4 regions of the Streptomyces sp. NPDC046821 genome follow, and region 4 is predicted to be linked to each of the others. Evidence: riboswitches for the same ligand, from Rfam matches in the RefSeq annotation. Region 4 holds a riboswitch; each other region holds the start of a gene.

What was found. A riboswitch is a leader RNA that binds a small molecule or an ion and turns the genes downstream of it on or off. The one in region 4 is predicted to bind cyclic di-AMP.
Positions count from the first base shown of each region.
Region 1: another riboswitch for cyclic di-AMP. It lies ahead of ABZ893_RS31130 (C40 family peptidase); the one in region 4 lies ahead of ABZ893_RS03050 (M23 family metallopeptidase).
Region 2: another riboswitch for cyclic di-AMP. It lies ahead of ABZ893_RS05810 (M23 family metallopeptidase); the one in region 4 lies ahead of ABZ893_RS03050 (M23 family metallopeptidase).
Region 3: another riboswitch for cyclic di-AMP. It lies ahead of ABZ893_RS07475 (LysM peptidoglycan-binding domain-containing protein); the one in region 4 lies ahead of ABZ893_RS03050 (M23 family metallopeptidase).

Region 1 is NZ_JBEYYB010000017.1:114,342-119,310, reverse strand. Features, by position in the region: gene ABZ893_RS31155 (8-amino-7-oxononanoate synthase) at 1-22, shown strand, start outside; gene ABZ893_RS31150 (DUF397 domain-containing protein) at 6-242, opposite strand; gene ABZ893_RS31145 (helix-turn-helix transcriptional regulator) at 262-1,137, opposite strand; gene ABZ893_RS31140 (ATP-binding protein) at 1,438-1,884, shown strand; gene ABZ893_RS31135 (DUF6328 family protein) at 1,873-2,433, opposite strand; gene ABZ893_RS31130 (C40 family peptidase) at 2,527-3,000, opposite strand; cyclic di-AMP (ydaO/yuaA leader) riboswitch at 3,004-3,173, opposite strand; gene ABZ893_RS31125 (hypothetical protein) at 3,563-3,871, opposite strand; gene ABZ893_RS31120 (ATP-dependent Clp protease proteolytic subunit) at 3,879-4,505, opposite strand; gene ABZ893_RS31115 (hypothetical protein) at 4,668-4,969, opposite strand, start outside.
Region 2 is NZ_JBEYYB010000002.1:504,405-509,373, forward strand. Features, by position in the region: gene ABZ893_RS05800 (GNAT family N-acetyltransferase) at 1-1,359, opposite strand, end outside; gene ABZ893_RS05805 (HPr family phosphocarrier protein) at 1,665-1,946, shown strand; gene ABZ893_RS05810 (M23 family metallopeptidase) at 2,034-2,834, opposite strand; cyclic di-AMP (ydaO/yuaA leader) riboswitch at 2,847-3,005, opposite strand; gene ABZ893_RS05815 (pitrilysin family protein) at 3,233-4,618, opposite strand; gene ABZ893_RS05820 (pitrilysin family protein) at 4,615-4,969, opposite strand, start outside.
Region 3 is NZ_JBEYYB010000003.1:202,604-207,572, reverse strand. Features, by position in the region: gene ABZ893_RS07480 (M14 family metallopeptidase) at 1-1,166, opposite strand, end outside; cyclic di-AMP (ydaO/yuaA leader) riboswitch at 1,986-2,181, shown strand; gene ABZ893_RS07475 (LysM peptidoglycan-binding domain-containing protein) at 2,185-2,946, shown strand; gene ABZ893_RS07470 (CapA family protein) at 3,157-4,287, shown strand; gene ABZ893_RS07465 (SPW repeat protein) at 4,445-4,891, shown strand.
Region 4 is NZ_JBEYYB010000001.1:651,279-656,247, reverse strand. Features, by position in the region: gene ABZ893_RS03065 (XRE family transcriptional regulator) at 1-235, shown strand, start outside; gene ABZ893_RS03060 (DUF6126 family protein) at 232-441, shown strand; gene ABZ893_RS03055 (tyrosine-protein phosphatase) at 493-1,290, opposite strand; cyclic di-AMP (ydaO/yuaA leader) riboswitch at 1,707-1,902, shown strand; gene ABZ893_RS03050 (M23 family metallopeptidase) at 1,907-2,485, shown strand; gene ABZ893_RS03045 (SGNH/GDSL hydrolase family protein) at 2,658-3,449, shown strand; gene ABZ893_RS03040 (TetR/AcrR family transcriptional regulator) at 3,546-4,169, opposite strand; gene ABZ893_RS03035 (APC family permease) at 4,411-4,969, shown strand, end outside.

The sequences.
Region 1 (4,969 bases), on a different contig from region 4:
GGCGTTCACCGCAGCAGGCTGAGGAACCCTTCCCAGGCGGAGGGCGAGAACAGCAGGGCGGGCCCGGCCGTGCGCTTGGAGTCGCGCACGGCGAACAGCCCCGCCGTGGGGCCCGAACTCAGGGGCGCCGTCTCGACGCAGTTGTTCATTCCGGTACTGCGACTGCTCCGCCGCCATGGCGCGTCGTGCAGGGCCGTGCTGGGAACCGCGGTGGATGGGGCGTACCGACGTCGTGCGGACATGGTGCCTCCTGACCTGCGTTCACTGTCCGGAGGCGCGGTGCGCTCCGGCGATCCCGGCGATGAAGTCCAACGAGTCCTCGGGCGAAAGAGCGAGATCTTGAAGGGAGTCGAAGGCGTCCGAGTACGCCCTGAGGTCTTCTTTCCGCTCCAGATAGAGGCTACTCGTCAAATGGTCGAGAACTACCACGTCAAGATCAGAAGTGTTCGGAAAAGAGAACACGACGAAAGGCCCGGTCAGTCCGACATGTTCCCCGGCGGAGAACGGCAGGACCTGAATCCGTACGTGCGGCAGCCGCGCCACGGCCGCGAGATGACGCAGCTGCTCCAGCATCACCAGCGGACCGCCCACCCGGCGCCGCAGCACCGCCTCGTCGAGCACCGCGCTGAGCCTGATCGGCGACGCCGAACGCAGCACGTCCTGCCGCGCGATCCGCACCTCGACCAGCGCGTCCAGCTGGCCCTCCGGCAGCCCGTCGACCGCCGCCCGGGTCACCGCGCGCGCATAGTTCGGGGTCTGGAGGAGACCCGGCACGACCGACGTCTCGACGGTCCTGACCCGGCACGCCTGCGACTCCAGGCTGATGAAATCCCGGTACGCGGGCGGCAGAAGACTCCGGTAAGGGTGCCACCAGTCCTGGCCGCCGCTCCCGTCCTCCGACCCGGCCAGCGCGATCAGGAGATCCCGTAAGGACGCGTCCGAGACCTCGAACGCGTCCAGCAGGAGACGGACGTCCGACGCCTTCACGCCGCTGCGTCCCGTCTCGATACGGCTCACCTTCGACTGGTGCCAGCCGACCAGCCGGGCGGCCTCGCCACTGGTGAGCCCCGCGCGGGCGCGCAACCCGCGCAACTCGGCGCCGAGCCTGCGGCGTCGCACCGCCGGACCCTGTCTCATCGCGTCTCCTCGACTGCCCGCCTCACGGACCGGTTCCTCCGGCCCCACGCACCGGCTCCTTCCGGCCCGGCGGATCGATGTTCTGAGCAGACGGTAGAGGAAGCCGGCGACGTACGCCCAAATGCGGTCCGCCGCCCGAGAGTTCACCGCATCGAGCGACAGATATATGCATATCTCCGGGGATCGGCACCAATGGCCCCGCCGGAGTGGCAGTCTGGCGCGAAGCACCGGTCCGGGGGCGCCTCAGGTCATCCGCCATGTGTCGGATTCGGGCCCCGGCACGAAAGGGACGACGTCGCCATGGCAGATCACCAGGAAGCATCCGTCACTCTGCCGAGCGATCCCGCCTCGGTCTCAACGGCCCGCACCTACGTGAGCGACGTACTCGTCGAGTGGGGAATGCCGCGCGAGGCGGAAGCGGCCGACACCGTCCGGCTCATCGTCTCCGAACTCGCCACCAACGCCGTGATGCACACCAGGGGCGAGTCGCCCACCTTCACCGTCGACCTCCATCTGGAGCGTGACGAGCAGCTGCGCATCGGCGTCACCGACAGCCACCCGCGCTTCCCCAAGCGGCTGCCGGCCGCCGTCCAGCAGGACAACGGGCGCGGCATGGTGATCATCCGCTGGCTGGCCGCCGAGTGCGGCGGAAGCCTGTCGGTCACACCCACCGCCGAAGGCGGCAAGACGGTGTGGATCGCCCTGCCCTGGACGGTCCCCGTACCGCAGGCCGGACTACTGCCGTGAGCGGGACTCCAGCTCCTCCTGGGCGCGGATGACCGAGCGCCGCACGAGACGCGGCAGCACCTCCCACAGGCCCGCCAGGACCACGAACGTGCTCGCCGCCGCCGCGATGCCCGCGGTGGGCCCCGCGGCGACCGACACGGCGAGCAGCACCGAACCGGTCAGGGCGAACATCAGCACGGCCAGGCCGGCCCCGGTGAACCACGACGACATCTGGACGAGCAGCGGCTTGGCGTGGTGCCGGAACAGCACCCGGTGCAACGCCGCCGGCGCCGTGAACAGCGCGGCGGCGAGGACGGCGAGCAGCAGCGTCGCGATGTAGGTGGACTGCTGCCACTCCTCGAGCGACGGGAACCGCGCGCTGAACACGATCGTCAGCAGGAAGGCGAACAGGATCTGGACGCCCGTCTGGGTGACCCGCACTTCCTGGAGCAGCTCGGAGAAGTTCCGGTCCGCGCGTTGCAGCGGCGTCTCGTGCCGGTCCTGGCCCGCGTCCGCGGGGCCCGGCTCGCGCTGCGACGGCTCGTCGCCGGGGGGTCGGTCCTGTTCCATACGACCACGAGTACCCCATGGCGCGGATTCAGGCGGCGCGGGGCGGGCGGGGACGGCCTGGACGACTGTCTCCGCCCGCCCCCTTTCGGCGCCCTAGCCGACGCGTCCGTACCAGACGCTGTCCGACCAGATCCGCTCCAGCTTCACCACCTGTCCGGTTCTCGGCGAGTGCCAGATCTTTCCCTTCCCGGCGTAGATGCCGACGTGGTAGACGTACCCGCCCGAATGGAAGAACACTAGGTCACCGCGCTGACGATGCGCGGCGGAGATATGGCGGGTCTTGTTGTACTGCTGTGCGGCGGTGCGTGGCAGGGTTTTGCCCGCCCGCTTGAACGAGTAGGCCGTCAGGCCCGAACAGTCGAAACTGCGTGGCCCCGAGCCGCCCCACACGTAGGGGCTGCCCGCCTTGGAGGCCGCGATCTGGAGTGCCTTCGTCGCCAGTGGTGCCGCGGCCGCTTCGGCCGAGGCTCCCGGGACCATGACGCTGCCACCCGCTACGGCGAGGGTGAGGGCCGAGGCGGTGCCGGCCCGGGTCAGCAGCGACGGGACACGATTGAGCGTGATCATGCGCAACCCTTCGTCAGCCGCCTGTGAAGGATGACCTGTCGGATTCGGGCTGGCGAAGTTGCCCGGCCGCGGTGTGCGGCTTCACCCCAAGGACCGGTCCGGAGAACTGCTCCGGCGGCCCGTCGTGCTCGGGTCCTCCACTCCTGCCGATCCACTTCCGTCGACCTGGCATCCGCGCGGCGGCAGGACTCGGCGTCCGCCCGGACCGCCCCGCCGTGGTGGCGGGGGCTTGTCGTCGCCATGGATCCTCACGCACGAAGAGCGGGAATGCCGACCCGAACCGGCGTTTCGTGAGGGTCCTCACGACTGGCCTGAATGGGTGGACAACACCCTTTTACGCAATTACGTGAAGTTCCCAACGGAGCCCGCACCAGCACCGGAACGCCAGATCTCGCGCTCCGTTCACGCATTCACCGCAAGTCTTGCGGTACCGAAAAAAGGGGCATTTCTACGCCGTACGTGGGTAGCTCTTCTGGCCCGTTTCGGCTAGGGAAACCGGATGCCGTGAACGAGGGCTTCCGACTCGGGGTCAGGAACGACCGTCCTCGTCCCGGACATGCCGTCAAATGACCGGCTCCGGCGGCACGGTGACCCTCTGTGTCCTCCTCTCTCCGTCGAGGATCCGCAGAGCCTGGGCCAGTGTCGTCGCGTGGACCTCGCTCTCGCCGCGCTGGTGCATGACCGTCAGGGCGTCTCTGAGAGCGGTGGCTTTGCCGACCAGGGCCTGCGCGGCCCGGAGTCCGCCGTACGTGTGGCCGCTGAGCGCCGGGTTGATCCGGCCCAGCAGGTCGACCACTTCCAGGTAGCTGTCAAGGAGTTCGCACTCGGCGCGGGTCAGCGCGGGCAGCGGGAGTGGTTCGGGCGGGAGCATCGCGGGCTCACCTGGTGCCGGGGGTGGCGTTGCGGTTCTCGACGACGCGGTCCACGAGCCCGTACTCCACGGCGTCCTGGGCGCGCAGGATCGTGTCCCGCTCGATGTCGGCGCCGACGCGCTCGCGGCTCTGCCCGGTGTGCCGCGCGAGCAGTTCCTCCAGCTGGGCGCGCATACGCACAAGTTCGCGGGCCTGGATCTCCAGGTCGGTCGGCTGGCCCTGCGCGGGCTCGGGCAGTTCGGGCTGGCGCAGCAGCACCCGCGCCCCGGGCAGCACGGCCCGCTTCCCCGGTGTCCCGGCGGCCAACAGCACGGCGGCCGCCGACGAGGCCTGACCCAGGCAGATGGTCTCGATGTCACAGGAGACGAACTGCATCGTGTCGTAGATCGCCGTCATCGCACTGAACGAGCCGCCGGGGGAGTTGATGTACAGCGAGATGTCCCGGTCCGGCGCGGCGTATTCGAGGTGCATGAACTGCGCCATCACGTCGTTCGCCGAGATGTCGTCGACCGGGGTCCCGAGCAGGACGATCCGTTCCTCCAGGAGCTTCCCGTACGGGTCGTAGGTGTGGACCCCGGCCGAGGTGCGCTCGGTGAACTCGGGCAGGACGTGACGGGCGGAAGGTCGGTACATCGTGCGTGCCTCCGTGAGCGCGGAAATCTGTCACTGACGTCTCTCTGTAAAAAATGTACAGGACGTACGGTCTTGCGGGAACCGAAAAAGGGAGCCGGCCACGCGTCCGAGACGCGTGGCCGGCTCCCTTCCTGGTCGGCTTCCGGTGCCGTGCGGGGCGGCCTACCGGCCGTCGCCGTCGCCGTGGTCGTCCTGGCGGGACATGCGCAGCGCCAGGTGCTGCAGAAGGTCGGCGGTCGTGATGTCGGTCCGGCCCGAGTCGTGCACCTCGGCGAGCTCGGAGAACAGGAAGGCGAACGCGCCCACCAGGGAGATCGTCACCGGCATCAGCGCCGCGATGGTCGCCTCGGCCGCCTCCTCGACGCTCGCCTCGGCCGGGATCTCGATGGAGGGGAACACCTCCGTCACGAGCCGCCCGAGCTGGGACTCGGCGGTGTCGATGTCGGGCTCCTCGTTCTGGCTGA
Region 2 (4,969 bases), on a different contig from region 4:
GACGAGGGGTTTGACGGCGGCGGTGCGGCGGGCGAGGCGGGTGAACTTGCGCGGGTTGCCGATGGATTCGAGGTACATGAGGGCGACGTCCGTGTCCGGGTCGTCGTACCAGTACTGGAGCACGTCGTTGCCGGAGACGTCCGCGCGGTTGCCGGAGGAGACGAAGGTCGAGACGCCGGTGACTCCGGTGACGCCGGCGCCGCGCCGCTCCAGGCGGGCGAGCAGGGCGATGCCGATGGCGCCGGACTGGGCGAACAGGCCCATGCGGCCGGGGCGAGGCATCTCGGGCGCGAGCGACGCGTTGAGCCGCACCTCGGGCGAGGTGTTGATGACGCCGAACGCGTTCGGCCCGATGAGCCGCATCCCGTACGAGCGGGCCTGGCGCAGCAGTTCGCGCTGGCGGGCGCGGCCTTCGTTGCCGGACTCGGCGTAGCCGGCGGAGATCACGACGATGCCCCGGACGCCGCGCTCGCCGCACTCGGCGACGACTTCGGGGACGTGCTCCGCGGGGACCGCGACGACGGCGAGGTCGACCGCTTCGGCGGCGTCGATGTCGTGGACGGAGCGGTGGGCGGGGACGCCGTCGAGGTCCCGCAGGTCGTCGGGGAACGCCTTGTTCACGGCGTGCAGGCGGCCCGTGAAGCCGGCGTCGCGGAGGTTGTCGAGGACGCTGCGGCCGACTCCGCCGGGGGCGCGGCCCACGCCGACCACGGCGACGGAACCGGGGGCGAGCAGCCCGCGCACCGAGCGGGCCTCGGCGCGCTGTTCACGCGCGCGCTGCACGGCGAGCGAGGCATCGGTGGGTTCGAGGTCGAACTCCAGGCGGACGACGCCGTCCTCGAAGCGACGCTTCTGGGTGTACCCGGCGTCCGTGAACACCTTGATCATCTTGATGTTGGCGGGCAGCACCTCGGCGGCGAAGCGGCGGATGCCGCGCTCGCGGGCGACGGCGGCGATGTGCTCCAGGAGCGTGGAGGCGACGCCCCTCCCCTGGTGGGCGTCCTGCACGAGGAAGGCGACCTCGGCCTCGTCGGCGGGCGCGGAGGCGGGCATCCCCTGCTCGTTGATGCGGTCGTAGCGGACGGTCGCGATGAACTCGCCGCCCACGGTGGCCGCGAGGCCCACCCGGTCCACGTAGTCGTGATGGGTGAAGCGGTGCACGTCCTTGGCGGACAGGCGCGGGTAGGGCGCGAAGAAGCGGTAGTACTTCGACTCGTCCGAGACCTGCTCGTAGAAGTTCGTGAGCCGCTCGGCGTCCTCGGTGGTGATGGGCCTGATGCGCGCGGTGCCGCCGTCGCGCAGCACCACGTCTGCTTCCCAGTGGGCGGGGTACGTGTGCCGGTCCGACGGGGTCTGCATGGGGCAAGCGTACGGCTCGGGACGGACAGTCGTGGGGGGTGCGGCGCGAGTGGTTCGCGGGGTGTGTGGGCGGGGCGTGCGGGCGCGGTTCGCGGGCTCGGGGCGCCGGTGGCGTGCGGGCTGGGTGCCGGCGATGTGCGGGCGTACGCGCGCGGTGGCGCACCGGTCGCGGGGTGCGCGGGCCGCAGGCAGGCTATGAGGGCCGACGCGCGCGTGCGTGCGGCGCGAAGGGCTCACAGCGGTCACGTCCACCGGTGTGGGACACTGGTCTAGACAACTGTGAGCATCCTGAAGGGCAGCAACACATGGCTGAGCGCCGCGTCAACGTCGGCTGGACCGAGGGCCTCCACGCCCGCCCCGCCTCCATCTTCGTCCGCGCGGCCACGGCGGCCGGCGTCCCCGTGACGATCGCCAAGGCCGACGGCAACCCCGTCAACGCCGCCTCCATGCTCGCGGTGCTCGGCCTGGGTGCCGAGGGCGGCGAGGAGATCACCCTGGCCTCGGACGCCGAGGGCGCGGAGGTCGCGCTCGACCGCCTGGCCAAGCTTGTCGCCGAGGGGCTGGACGAGCTTCCCGAGACGGTCTAGGCCGCACCCTGGACGCGTAGGACTCGTAACGTCGAAAGCCCCGGCTCGGTGAGCCGGGGCTTTCGTCGTTGGCAGTGTGGACGGGCGTCAGACGTTCACGCCGTGGCCGCGCAGGTACGCGACGGGGTCGATGTCAGAGCCGTAGTCGGGGCCCGTGCGGGCCTCGAAGTGGAGGTGCGGGCCCGTGGTGTTGCCGGTCGCCCCGGAGAGGCCGATCTGCTGGCCGGGCGTGACGGTCTGGCCGACGGAGACGCCGATGGACGACAGGTGACCGTACTGCGTGTACGTACCGTCATTCATCTTGATCACGATGTTGTTGCCGTAGGCGCCGCCCCAGCCGGCCTCGACGACCGTGCCCGAGCCCACGGCGTGGACGGAGGTACCGCTGGCCGCGTGGAAGTCGATGCCGGTGTGGCTGCCGGAGGACCACAGTCCACTGCTGGCCTTGTACCCGGTGGACACGTACGAGCCGGTGATCGGCATGACGTAGGTGTTCAGGCGCTTGCGCTCGGCCTCGCGGGCGGCGCGCTGCTTGGCCTCGCGTTCGGCCTTGGCCTTGGCCTCCGCCTTGCGCTTGGCTTCTTCGGCCTGTCGCGCGGCCTCCGCCTCGGCCTCGGCCTCCGCCTTGGCCTTCGCGGCGGCTTCCTCGGCGGCCTGCTGCTGGGCGGCGGCCTGCGCGTCGATCTGCTCGGCGAGCGAGTCACCGATGGAGATGGCCTTGGTCAGGCCTGTCTGCTCCATGGCCGTGTGCTCGGCGGCGAGGGCGGGGGAGGCGAGGCCTCCGATGACACCGGTCGTGGTGATCGCGGCGACGCCGGCGACATTCGCGGTGGTACGCGTGAACCGGCTCGGGCGACGGTGCTTCCCGGTGGCACGGGTGAACGCCATGGGGCGCTGAATCCTTTCCCTCCTTCTCGCCTACCGGGTTAGCTGACGGGTTCGGAGCAGGAAGGTCTCCTACGGACACCCTTCGGGAAGGGCGTCCGATTCACCCCAGGGACTGCGGTGGGTCCCCGGCTCCCCCGGCTCGCGCCTTGGGGGACTCGGCGATGGCTGCCCGGTGCCGCGGGCGCGGCGTACTTCTGGCGGACAGCCGGACCGACGCTAAGCGGGTCAACTTTCAATCAACAAACAAAACCGCGCTTTTGTTGTGCATGACACAGGGCAGACAGGCAACCACCGGCCCAATTCGGACATACGAGGGCCCCGGTGGTCATCTCACCCACCGGGGCCGCAAGTTGTCCGTGTTGTCCGACTCTCGGCCAGACTCTCGGTCCGGCTCTCGGTCAGCCGGTGACGACGGTCACCTCTCCGATGCCGAGCGCCCGGACGGGCTCCTCGATCTGCGCCGCGTCACCCACGAGCACCGTCACCAGGCGGTCGGCCGGGAAGGCGTTCACGACGGCCGCGGTGGCCTCCACGGTGCCCGTCGCGGCGAGCCGGCGGTACAGCTCCGCCTGGAAGTCGTCGGGCAGGTGCTGCTCGACCTGGTCGGCGAGCGTCCCCGCGACGGCCGCGGCGGTCTCGAACTTGAGCGGGGCAACGCCCACCAAGTTCTGCACGGCGACGTCCCGTTCGGCGTCGGTCAGGCCCTCCTCGGCGAGCGTACGGAGAACCTTCCACAGGTCGTCGAGCGCCGGACCCGTGTTCGGGGTGTCCACGGAACCGCTGATGCTGAGCAGCGAGGCGCCCGTCCCGTCCGCCGCCGAGAGCAGCACCTGGCCGAACGCGCGCACGCCGTAGGTGTAGCCCTTCTCCTCGCGCAGGACCCGGTCCAGACGCGACGTGAGGGTGCCGCCCAGGCAGTACGTGCCGAGCACCTGCGCCGGCCAGACCCGGTCGTGCTTGTCGGAGCCGACGCGGCCGATGCGCAGCTGCGTCTGTACGGCGCCGGGCCGGTCGACGATCACGACGCGGCCGCGGTCGTCGGCGGTCACCGGCGGCACGGGACGCGGCTGTGCCGGGCCTCCCGTCCAGGCGCCGAGCGTCTCCGCGAGGAGGGCGTCGAGGTCGGTGCCGGCGAGGTCGCCCACGACGACCGCGGTCGCCGTCGCCGGGCTCACGTGCTGCTCGTAGAACGCGCGCACGGCTGCCGCGTCGATGGGGGTGACCGTCTCCTCGGTGCCCTTGCGGGGGCGGGACACGCGCGCGGTGGCCGGGAAGAGCTGCTTGGAGAGCTCCTTGGCGGCGCGGTAGGCCGGGTTGGCCGTCTCGTGCGGGATCTCGTCGAGCCGGTTGCGCACCAGGCGGGCGATCTCCTTGGCGTCGAACGCGGGCGCCCTGAGGGCGTCGGCGAGCAGGCCGAGCGCCTTCGGCAGCCGGGAGACGGGCACTTCGAGGGAGACCCGTACGCCCGGGTGGTCGACGTACGCGTCCAGGGTCGCGCCGCAGCGTTCGAGCTCGGCCGCGAACTCCTCGGCGGCGAGCTTGTCGGTGCCTTCGGAGAAGGCCCTCGCCATGATGTTGGCGACGCCGTCGAGGCCGGCAGGCTCGGCGTCCAGGGGGGCGGCGAGATTGACCTCCACGGCGACGACCTGCTGGCCGGGGCGGTGGCAGCGCAGGACCGTCAGGCCGTTGTCGAGCGTGCCGCGCTCGGGGGCGGGGAACGCCCACGGCTTGGGCGCGCCGGCCTGGGGCTGCGGGTGGAAGTCCATGGTCGCGAGCTCGGTCACTTGCCCGCCTCCTCTTCTGCGGTCGCGTCCGCCGTCACGTCGGCCATCTCATCTGCTTCTTCGGCTTCGTCGGCTTCTTCGGGGGCCGTGGGTTCGTAGACGAGCACCGCGCGGTTGTCGGGGCGCAGATGGGCCTTGGCCACCTCGTGGACCTCCTCGGCGGTGATGTCGAGGACGCGCTGGACGGCGGTCAGGGCGAGCTGCGGGTCGCCGAACAGAACGGCGTACTTGCACAGTTCGTCGGCGCGGCCCGCGACCGTGCCGAGCCGGTCGAGCCACTCTCGCTCCAACTGGGCCTGGGCGCGCTCCATTTCCTCCGGAGTCGGGCCCTCCGTGACGAACCGCTCCAGC
Region 3 (4,969 bases), on a different contig from region 4:
AGGGACTCCACTCCGGTACGCACGGACTGGACGAACATGCCGCGCTGCTTCTGCCCCAAGTCGTCCTGCTGGCCGCGGACTTCGAAGAGGACCGTGCCGGTTCCGTTGAGGGCGAAGGCGGAGCGGCCCTGGCCGGCGTATTCGCGCGCGTCGGGATGGAGGTAGCGGCCGGTCGCGGCGAGCCTCGACTGCTCGCCGTACGCGTCGGCGATGCCGTTGGCCACGGTGAGCGCGTAGCGGCGGGACTTGTCCTGGTCCAGCTTCGGCCACTGCTTCTTGTACTTGGCCCCGTCGTTCACGCCGAGCGGCGGATAGTCCAGCGAGACCGTGATCAGCTTGCCGTCCTGCGGGCCGCCCGAGACGCGCTCGCAGGGACCCATGTGGTGCAGATCGATGAACGCGTCGACGGCTCCCTTCTCGTTGCGCATCTTCACGTACGTGTCGCGGATCGCGCGTGACTCGGGAGTGAGGAAGAAGCCGGCGCCGGTCTGCTCGCCGGGGAGGTCGGAGGCCTTCGGGACGTAGTTCAGATCCGGGTTGAAGTCCCGGTTGAGGTCATAGCCGGGCTGGTCGATGCCGTCGCCGCTGAGGCTGTGGTACCAGGCACGCGGCGCCCCGGCCAGCTGCGGGAACTGCGCGACGGTCTGGTCCCAGGAACGTACGTCGATACGACGGTTGAGCTCGCCGCCGTCCGGGTTCACCATCGGCATCGCGACCAGGGTGACTTTGCTGAGGAGTTCGGCGACCTGCGGATCTGAGCTCGAACCGAGCTGCTTGAGGATGCCGATGAGGGCCTCCGTGCCGGTGCGCTCGTTGCCGTGAATGGCGCTGGTGACCATCAGGACGCGGGGGCCGGTGCCCACGCGTGCGGTCCACAGTTCGCGGCCCTGGGTGGTGCGCCCGGCGACATCGACCCGCACCCGGCCCTTGCTGGTCTTCTCGATCTGCCGCAGTGTGGCGCCGAGTTCACCGTGGTCGGTCCAGCCGGACCAGGACGGATCGTCGGAGATCTTGCACTTGCCGGGTTCGCTCTCCGCGGCTGTGGCGGTGGCCGCGGCCGGCGAGGTGACCAGTACGGTCCCTAAGACGGCGGAGGCCGCGACGGTGGCGACGGCTGTGCACAGCGCTCGTGTACGGGTGTTCCGCGTGCGGGGGTGGGTGCGCATCAGGCGGGCTCCTCACGACGTTACGGGCGGGACGGGCGTGGGGGGGCGTTCCGGATGATGCTGACCCGAGGGTCAAGGAACGGTCAATGGGGCCTACGCGAATGCCCATGCCCGACCCGCACCCAGATCACGGTGAAGCCGGGCGCCGGCGGCAAGCCGGTCCGCGTCGCCGAGACCGTTGTCACGGTTTCTGAAACAGCGTCAATCATTGAGTTCGGCGCACGGGCGCAGGGTCCGCACACGCTCCCGCATTCCCGCGCAGCAATAAATCCCTTATTCGCACCCCAAGCCAGTGACGGCCAATCAGTAACTGACCGGAAACTATGCGTAGGCCCGACATCTGAGCTCACAGATTTCCTGAGCCGGCCGACCCACGGACAGGCAGTGCGACCGCGGGGTCCGCCACCCTCTCGGTCGATCAGCCGATCGACCGAGATGATTCATGGCTAGATGCCCGTTTTGTGACGCAAATCCACCCGCACCTTATGTCCATCTTGAGTGCAAACATTCCTCTTCGCGTAATTAGCGATACTCGCCACTTTACTGCCGCATTTACGCGTCGCTGGTGCGAAATATCCGGCTTAGATGCGCCGTTGAATGGCATTCCGATCTACGTCCCATTCAGTGAAACGGGTCACACGAATGACCGCCGGCAACTCGATCTTCCCCGGGCCCGCTTCCGTTGCAGGCAAAGAAAGTTGGGGTTTTCGATCAAAGAAGGCGGGGAGTTTTCGATCTCCCGGGACCGACCCCGCGTATTCCGCATCCGAATTCCTGCCTTGTTCCGTCCGCGCTTTCTCGCTTAACGTCTGCCTCACTCCGGATGGAACGCCGAATCCTGCCGCTGTCCGGAAACCCTCCACCCACTCAGAAACTTGCGGCAGGAGCGGGGGACCCAGGTAAGCCGCCGATCCGGATTCCGGAACGGCTCGGGGTGAAGTCGCACACGCAGTGCGACCGGACATCTCCCGTCCGAACCCGACAGCTCACCTCGCAGGCGACGGAGAGGAAATTTGTCATGCCCGCAAAGGGAACCCACCGCCGCCCCAACGCCAAGACGCTTGCCCGGACCATCGCCGCAGTGAGCGCGGGCGGAGCCGTTCTCGTTCTCCCGGTGCTCGGCGCGACCGTGGCCGACGCGGCGCCGGCCGCCCCGGCGGCAAAGACCGCCCCGGCTGCCAAGACCGCCGCCGCCCCCGAGTCCTACGTAGTCGTCCACGGCGACTCCCTCGCCAAGATCGCCCACGAGCACCACGTGGACGGCGGCTGGAAGAAGCTCTACGAGGACAACCGCAGCGTCATCGGCGACAAGCCGAACCTGATCCACCCGGGTCTCAAGCTCACGCTCGGCACGAAGAACGCGGCCGCGCCCACGGTCGCCAGGCCGACCGCCGACCGGGCCGACCGCTCCGCGCGCCCGGCGGCCGCGCCGGTCGTGGCCACGGCGCAGAAGACCTACACGAACGACCTTGACGGCTGGATCAAGGAGTCGCTCGACATCATGGCCAAGCACGGGATCCCCGGCTCCTACGAGGGCATCCACCGCAACATCATGCGCGAGTCCTCCGGCAACCCGCAGGCCATCAACAACTGGGACTCCAACGCCGTCGCGGGCACCCCCTCCAAGGGTCTCCTCCAGGTCATCGACCCCACGTTCGCCGCGTACCACGTGGCCGGCACGTCGATGGACAGCTACGACCCGGTCGCCAACATCACCGCCGCGTGCAACTACGCGGCCGCCACGTACGGCTCGATCGACAACGTGAACGGCCCGTACTGACAGACGGTTTCACCGCACAGCAGCAGTAGCAGTGGTGGGCGCCTGACTCTTCAGGCCGGCTCCAGCAGGCCCTGACGCGGACCTGCCCACCCCTACTAGTGTCAAGAAAAGGCGCCTGACCTGGCCAGTGGCCAAGTCAGGCGCCTTTTGCTCGCTCCGCCTATCCCACGCCCCTTCGCGCACCGTCGGCGACGGTCTTAGCGTGGAGGTGTGTACGAGGGTGTGGTCACGTTGTTCCTCGGCGGGGACGTGATGCTCGGCCGGGGGGTCGATCAGATTCTGCCGTGCCCGGGTGATCCGGCGCTGCGGGAGACGTACATCCGTGATGCCCGTGCCTACGTCGGGCTGGCGGAGGCGGCGAGCGGGACGATCCCCCGGCCCGTCGGCTTCCGCTGGCCGTGGGGCGAGGCGTTGTCGGTCCTGGACGACGTCGCGCCTGACGTGCGGCTGGTCAATCTTGAGACCTCCGTCACAGGCGACGGGGACTTCGCGCCCGGCAAGGAGGTCCACTACCGGATGAGTCCGGCCAACCTGCCGTGCCTGGCCGCGGTCCGGCCCGACGTCTGCTCGCTGGCGAACAACCACGTACTCGACTTCGGCCCGCGCGGCCTCCACGAAACGCTCGATGCCCTGGCGGGGGCGGGGCTGCGGACGGCTGGTGCGGGCCCGGACGACGTGCGGGCGCGACAGCCGGCGATCGTGCCCCTGGGAAGTGGCGGGCGGGTGCTGGTCTTCTCCTTCGGTATGCCGTCCAGCGGGATCCCGGAGAGCTGGGCCGCCACCGGGGAGCGGGCCGGTGTCGACGTCGTCCGGGAACCGTCGATGGCTGCCGCCTCCGCGTTCGCCGACCGTCTGCGGCATGTCCGCAGGCCGGGGGACATCGCGGTCGCCTCCGTCCACTGGGGTCCCAACTGGGGATACGCCGTCTCCCGCTCCGAGGTCAGCTACGCCCACGCTCTCGTCGACGCGGGCGTGGACCTCGTACACGGACATTCCTCGCACCATCCGCGTCCGCTGGAGGTGTACCGGGACAGGCTCGTCCTGTACGGCTGCGGCGACCTCGTCGACGACTACGAGGGCATCGGCGGCTACGAGCGGTACCGGGACGACCTGCGGTTGCTGTACCTGGTCTCCGTGGAGGCCGACACCGGACGGCTGGTCGACGTACGGATGGTGCCCCTGCGGGCGCGCAGGATGCGGCTGGAACATGCCTCGCCCGAGGACACCGAGTGGTTGCGTGCCGTCCTCGACCGGCGCAGCCGGGAGTTCGGCACCCGCGTCGACGGTGGGCCCGACGGCACGCTCACGCCGCGACCGCTGCGCGCCGGGCACCGCACGTGAGCTCCGCTATGCGCCGCCCGGTACCCCGTGAGGGGCCGTTCGGCCCACGCCTCGGGGAAGGGTGTGGACCATGATGTAGGGAGGAAGTAAGAGGTTTCCTCCCCTTCTTCCCCATGAGCATCGAACGCGGTTCGGAAGGACACGGGAGGTGTCTGACATGACCGAACGCACATTCCCGGGGATCGAGCAACACCCGGACATACTCGCGCTGCGTGCCAGCTCCGAGCGGGCGACCACGACTGGGACGGCGCAGATCATGGAGGGACTGGCCCTGCTGACCGGTCTGTACCTGGCGGCATCGCCGTGGATCGTGGGCTTTCACACGATCCTGACGACCCTGGCCATCACCAACCTGATCGCCGGCCTGGGGTACGCGTTCCTCATGGGCGGCGGCTTCGGCTCCGCCTACGAACGTACGCACGCCATGTGCTGGGCGGCGGCCGGGATCGGCGTGTGGACCGTCATCGCTCCGTTCGCGGTCTCCGGTGCCAGGGGCCTGCACCCCGCCTCGGTGGTCATCAACAACGCGGTGGTCGGCGGTCTGGCCATCTGCTTCGCCGTGGGCACGGGGCTGCTGGGGATGATGTCCAAGCGGCGGACGTGACGCTCCTCCCGGACAGATGTGACGCTCCTCCCGGACAGAACGGACAGAGGCGCCCGAGCGGGGTTCCACCCGCTCGGG
Region 4 (4,969 bases):
GTGGCTGTACGTCCTCGAAGGGCGGCTGCGGCTGCGCCTCGGGGACACCGCGTACGGGCTCGAGGCGGGGGACAGCGCGCACTTCGACTCGCTCACCCCGCACCGGATCGCCGCCGCCGACCGCGGCGGCGCCGAACTGCTCTTCGTCCACACCCTGCTGCAGAGCCCGTCCGCCGCGCTGTGTCTCGGACCGGCGGCCGGCGGCGGCGAACCGACCCTGGGAGGCCCGCGATGAACGCGGAGACCAACGACGTGACCGGCGACGTGACCACCGGCGTGACCGGTGATGTGACCGGGCCCGTGAACCCCGTCCGCCGGCGCGACGTGGAGGACAGGCTCCCGCGCGGCATCTGGGTGCGGCTGCTCGTCTACGTCTTCGCCGGGCACATCGTCGCGGCCTTCATCTACCTGCTGTTCACGCTGGGGGCCTCGCGCGGGTGACGCCGTGAGGCCAAGAGCCGGTTCCGGTCCCGATCCCGGTCCTGGTCCTGGTCAGTCGAGGAGGTGCTCGCGCAGGCGATCACGCTCGGCCGGGGTCAGCTCGAGGCCTTCCTCCAGGTAGCGGTCGACCGAGCCCCACGTCTCCTCGATCGTCTCGAAGGCGGCCGCCAGATAGCCGGCGCGCGCGTCGAACAGAGGGCTCAGCAGCTCCATGACCTCGGGGGACATCGCGTCCTCGTCGGCGCTGGAGCGGTGCACCTTGTAGCGGCGGTGCGCGGCGTTCGACTCCAGGTAGTCCGCCTCGATCGCGTCGCGCTCCACGCCCACGGCCAGCAGCGTGACCGCTATCGAGAGACCCGCGCGGTCCTTGCCCGCCGCGCAGTGCATGAGCGCGGGCACGCTGTCCTCGGCCATGGCGTGCAGCACCTGGCTGTGCTCGGCGGTCCGCTCCTTGATGATCGCCCGGTACGACGTGATCATGCGGTCCGCCGCCTGGCCCTCGGACAGGGCCGCGCGCAGCTCGTCGATGTGGCCGTCGCGGACCATCTTCCAGAACTCGGCGCCGTCCGCCGGGTCGGTCAGCGGCAGATTCACGTTCCGCACGCCGGGCAGCGTGACGTCGGGGCCTTCGAGGCGCTGGTCGGCGGCGTTGCGGAAGTCGAAGATCGTGTGCAGCCCGAGCGAGGCGAGGAACTCGGCGTCCTCCGGCGTCGCGTGCGCGAGGTGACCGCTCCGGAACAGCACGCCCTGCTTGACCCGACGGCCGTCCACGGTGGGGAGGCCGCCCACATCGCGGAAGTTGCGCACTCCGGCCAACTCGGGCTCGGTGGACGGGACCTGCTGCGTCACGGGGGCTCCTCCCGGTCGGCCGCGGCGCTGTTCGCCTGCGGGCGTTCTCGACGATACGACATGGATTCCAGGGGCAACCATGTGCGACGCGACGGGTCAGAAGGGGGCCGCCATTGCGCCCTGAATGACCTAAATAAACCAGTAAGTCATTGAATGACTCGTTAGTCATAAATAGACCTGAAATGACGTGACATGGCGTGTCATATGTGAGCAGCCTCATAGCCGTGACCGGGCGTGACGGGCGCGCCGAGTGAACTCCCTTGAACTCCCCTTAGGAATAACAGTTGCAAAGATCGGGAGTCCACGGAGTGTGACGGCGTGCTCCGGAGTGGATCAGCAAAGGATCAAGACCCGGGCCGCGCAAGGGCGTTCGGGCCTTGTCGTGGCGCTCCCCGCTCGCTTACGTTCACCGCAATCCGGACGGAACGCCTAATCCTGCCGCCGACCGGAATCCGCATCCAGATCCGTGCCGGCAGGAGCGGGGGACCCAGGTAGAACGCCGTTTCCGGGACACCGGCGACGGCTCGGGGTGAAGCCGTGCCCGAACAGGGCCCGGCCGGGCATCTCCAGCCCGAACCCGACAGCTCACCTCGCAGGCGACGGAGAGGAATCCGCCATGCCCGCGAAGGGTAAGCACCGCCGTCCGAAGTCCCTGAACCTCACCCGCACCGCCGCCCTGGTCGTCGCCGGTGGCGCCGCGATCGCGCTGCCCCTGCTGGGTGCCGCCGGCGCCCACGCCGCGACCCCGGCCGCGGCGCCCGCGCTGGCCATCCAGGCCTCCGCCAGCGCCGGCTACCAGCTGCCCGTCCAGGGCGCCAAGATCGGCACGGCCTACAAGACCCCCGGCCCCATGTGGTCCAGCGGCTACCACACCGGCGTGGACTTCCTCGTCCCGACGGGCACGTCCATCAAGGCCATAGCCGCCGGCACCGTGGTCTCCGCCGGCTACGACGGCGCGTACGGCAACGAGGTCGTCGTCCTGCACCCCGACGGCAAGTACTCGCAGTACGCCCACATGTCGGCGCTGTCCGTCTCGACCGGCCAGAGTGTGACCGAGGGCCAGCAGCTCGGCCTCTCGGGTGCCACTGGCAACGTCACGGGACCGCACCTGCACTTCGAGATCCGCACCACCCCGTACTACGGCTCGGACGTCGACCCGGTCGCGTACCTCAACGCCCACGGGGTCTCCGTCTGACCCGGGCAGCGTGACACCGAAGGGGCGGGCCCGGCGCGGGCCCGCCCCTCCGGGCGTACTCCGGGGGCCGTATTCCTGGAATGCCGAAACTGACCGGGTGGTCTATGTCACCACTCGTCAACCCCTCCTTACGGTCGCGTAGGTCACATCCCCGGGTGAAAGATGTGTGGTTGTGGCAAACGAATCGAGATCACTCAGCGGCGGCACGATTCGGTCCTACGCGGCGGTGGGGGACAGCTTCACCGAAGGCGTCGGGGACCCCGGCCCCGACGGCAGCTTCGTGGGCTGGGCCGACCGCCTCGCCGTCCTCCTGGACGACCGGACCCCCGAGCACTCCTTCCGGTACGCGAACCTCGCCGTGCGCGGCAAGCTCCTCGACCAGATCGTGGAGGACCAGCTCCCGCGCGCCATGGAGCTCGCCCCCGAGCTGGTGAGCTTCTCCGCCGGCGGCAACGACATCATCCGGCCCGGCACCGACCCCGACGACGTCGCGGAACGCTTCGAGAAGGCCGTGGCCAAACTGACCTCCGCCGTCGGCACCGTCATGGTCACCACGGGCTTCGACACCCGTGACGTCCCGGTCCTCAAGCATCTGCGCGGCAAGATCGCGACGTACAACGGACATGTGCGCGCGATCGCCGACCGCCATGGTTGCCCGGTGCTCGACCTGTGGTCGCTGAAGACGGTCCAGGACCGCCGGGCCTGGGACGACGACCGGCTGCACCTCTCGCCCGAGGGGCACACGCGGGTCGCGCTGCGGGCGGGCCAGGTGCTCGGCGTCGACGTGCCCGCCGACCCGGACCAGCCCTGGCCGCCGCAGGCGCCGCGCGGCACGCTGGAGGTCCGGCGCGACGACATCCACTGGGCCCGTGAGTTCCTGGTCCCGTGGATCGGGCGACGGCTGCGGGGCGAGTCGTCCGGGGACCACGTCGAGGCGAAGCGGCCCGATCTGCTGCCGCTCTGACGGGAGTTGATCTTCAGGGGAGCCGGCCCTCGGGACGGCTCCCCACGTCTGTATCCCGGGGCGGGCGCGTCAGCCCGGCATCCCGAGGCAGGCGCGTCAGCCCGCCGTCGTCGCCGTCAGGTCTTCGCGTGCGAGGCCCAGCTCGCGGGCCAGCGCCTCGTCCACCCACTGCTGCATCCGCGTTCGGGACACCGTCCCCGTGTACGCCGTCATCTGCACCGCGAGCCCGTCCAGGAGGGCCGTCAGGCGCAGCGCCGCGCCCGCCGGATCCGGGCACTGGAACTCGCCCGCGGCCACACCCTCGGCGACGACCTCGGTCAGCGCGGCCTTCCACTGCTTGTCGAGATCGCGGGTGACCTCCCGCAGCGCGGGTTCGCGCAGCGCCGCCGCCCAGCCCTCGATCCACAGCCGCCAGCCCTTGGCCTGCCCGGTGGGCGCGTACCAGCGCACCGCCGAACGCAGTCGGCGCACCGCCGTCGTCCGCTTGCCGAGGAGCTTGCGCAGATGCGCCAGGTCGCCCTCGGCGGCGTGTGCGAAGGCGGCGGCGACGAGCTTCTCCTTGGTCGAGAAGTGGTACAGCACAAGCGCGTTGCTCACCCCGAGCGCCGCGGCCACGTCGGCGATGCGCACGGCAGCCACGCCCCGCGCCTCGATCTGTTCGATGGCGGCCCCCAGCAGCTCTTCACGCCGCTCGGCCACGCTCAACCGGACTCTTGCCACGCGGTAACCCTACACACGGGGTCCGCCGTTCGGGGCCGGGTGGTGAACCTCGTGAGACCGGCTCGTGCACGACTCTTGACAGTGTCCGGTGAGGGCCGTCACAGTCTCGCTTACTGACTGGCTGTTCAGTCAATAGCTGATCGGGAGACCGCTCGAAGGCCGGTGCGAGCACCGTCCGGGCAGACCGGTCCCGTAAAGCAGCGTCGAGCCCCGTGCCCCGCCGTGCAGCAGGAGTTTCCCCGTGACCCAAGCGCCGCCGATTCCGCCGACCGAGCAGCCCGCCTCGGGCGAACCCGACCTGTCAGAAGGCTGGGGTGAACAGCGATCCAGGCTCAAGAAGGACCTCCGCAGGCTGGACGTGCTGTTCTTCCTGATCTGCACCCTCGTCGGGCTCGACACCATCGGCTCCGTGGCCGCACAAGGCCCCCAGGGCCTCACCTGGATGGCCATCCTCGCCCTGGTGTTCTTCCTCCCGTACGGCCTGCTCGTGGCCGAACTCGGCTCGGCCTTCCCCGTGCAGGGCGGCCCCTACGTGTGGACGCGGCTGGCGTTCGGACGGCTCGTCGCCGGTGTCAACCAGCTCCTGTACTGGATCTCCAACCCCGTCTGGGTGGGCGGCAGCCTCTGCATCATCGCCCTCACCACGTGGGAGGAGTTCTTCACCCCGCTGCCCGGCCTGTGGAAGTACGCGGCCGGTCTCGTCTTCATCTGGGGCGGCGCGCTCGCCGTCGTGCAGTCCGTGCGGATCGGCAAGTGGGTGCCCATCGCCGGTGCCGTCGCCCGTATCGTGCTGCTCGGCT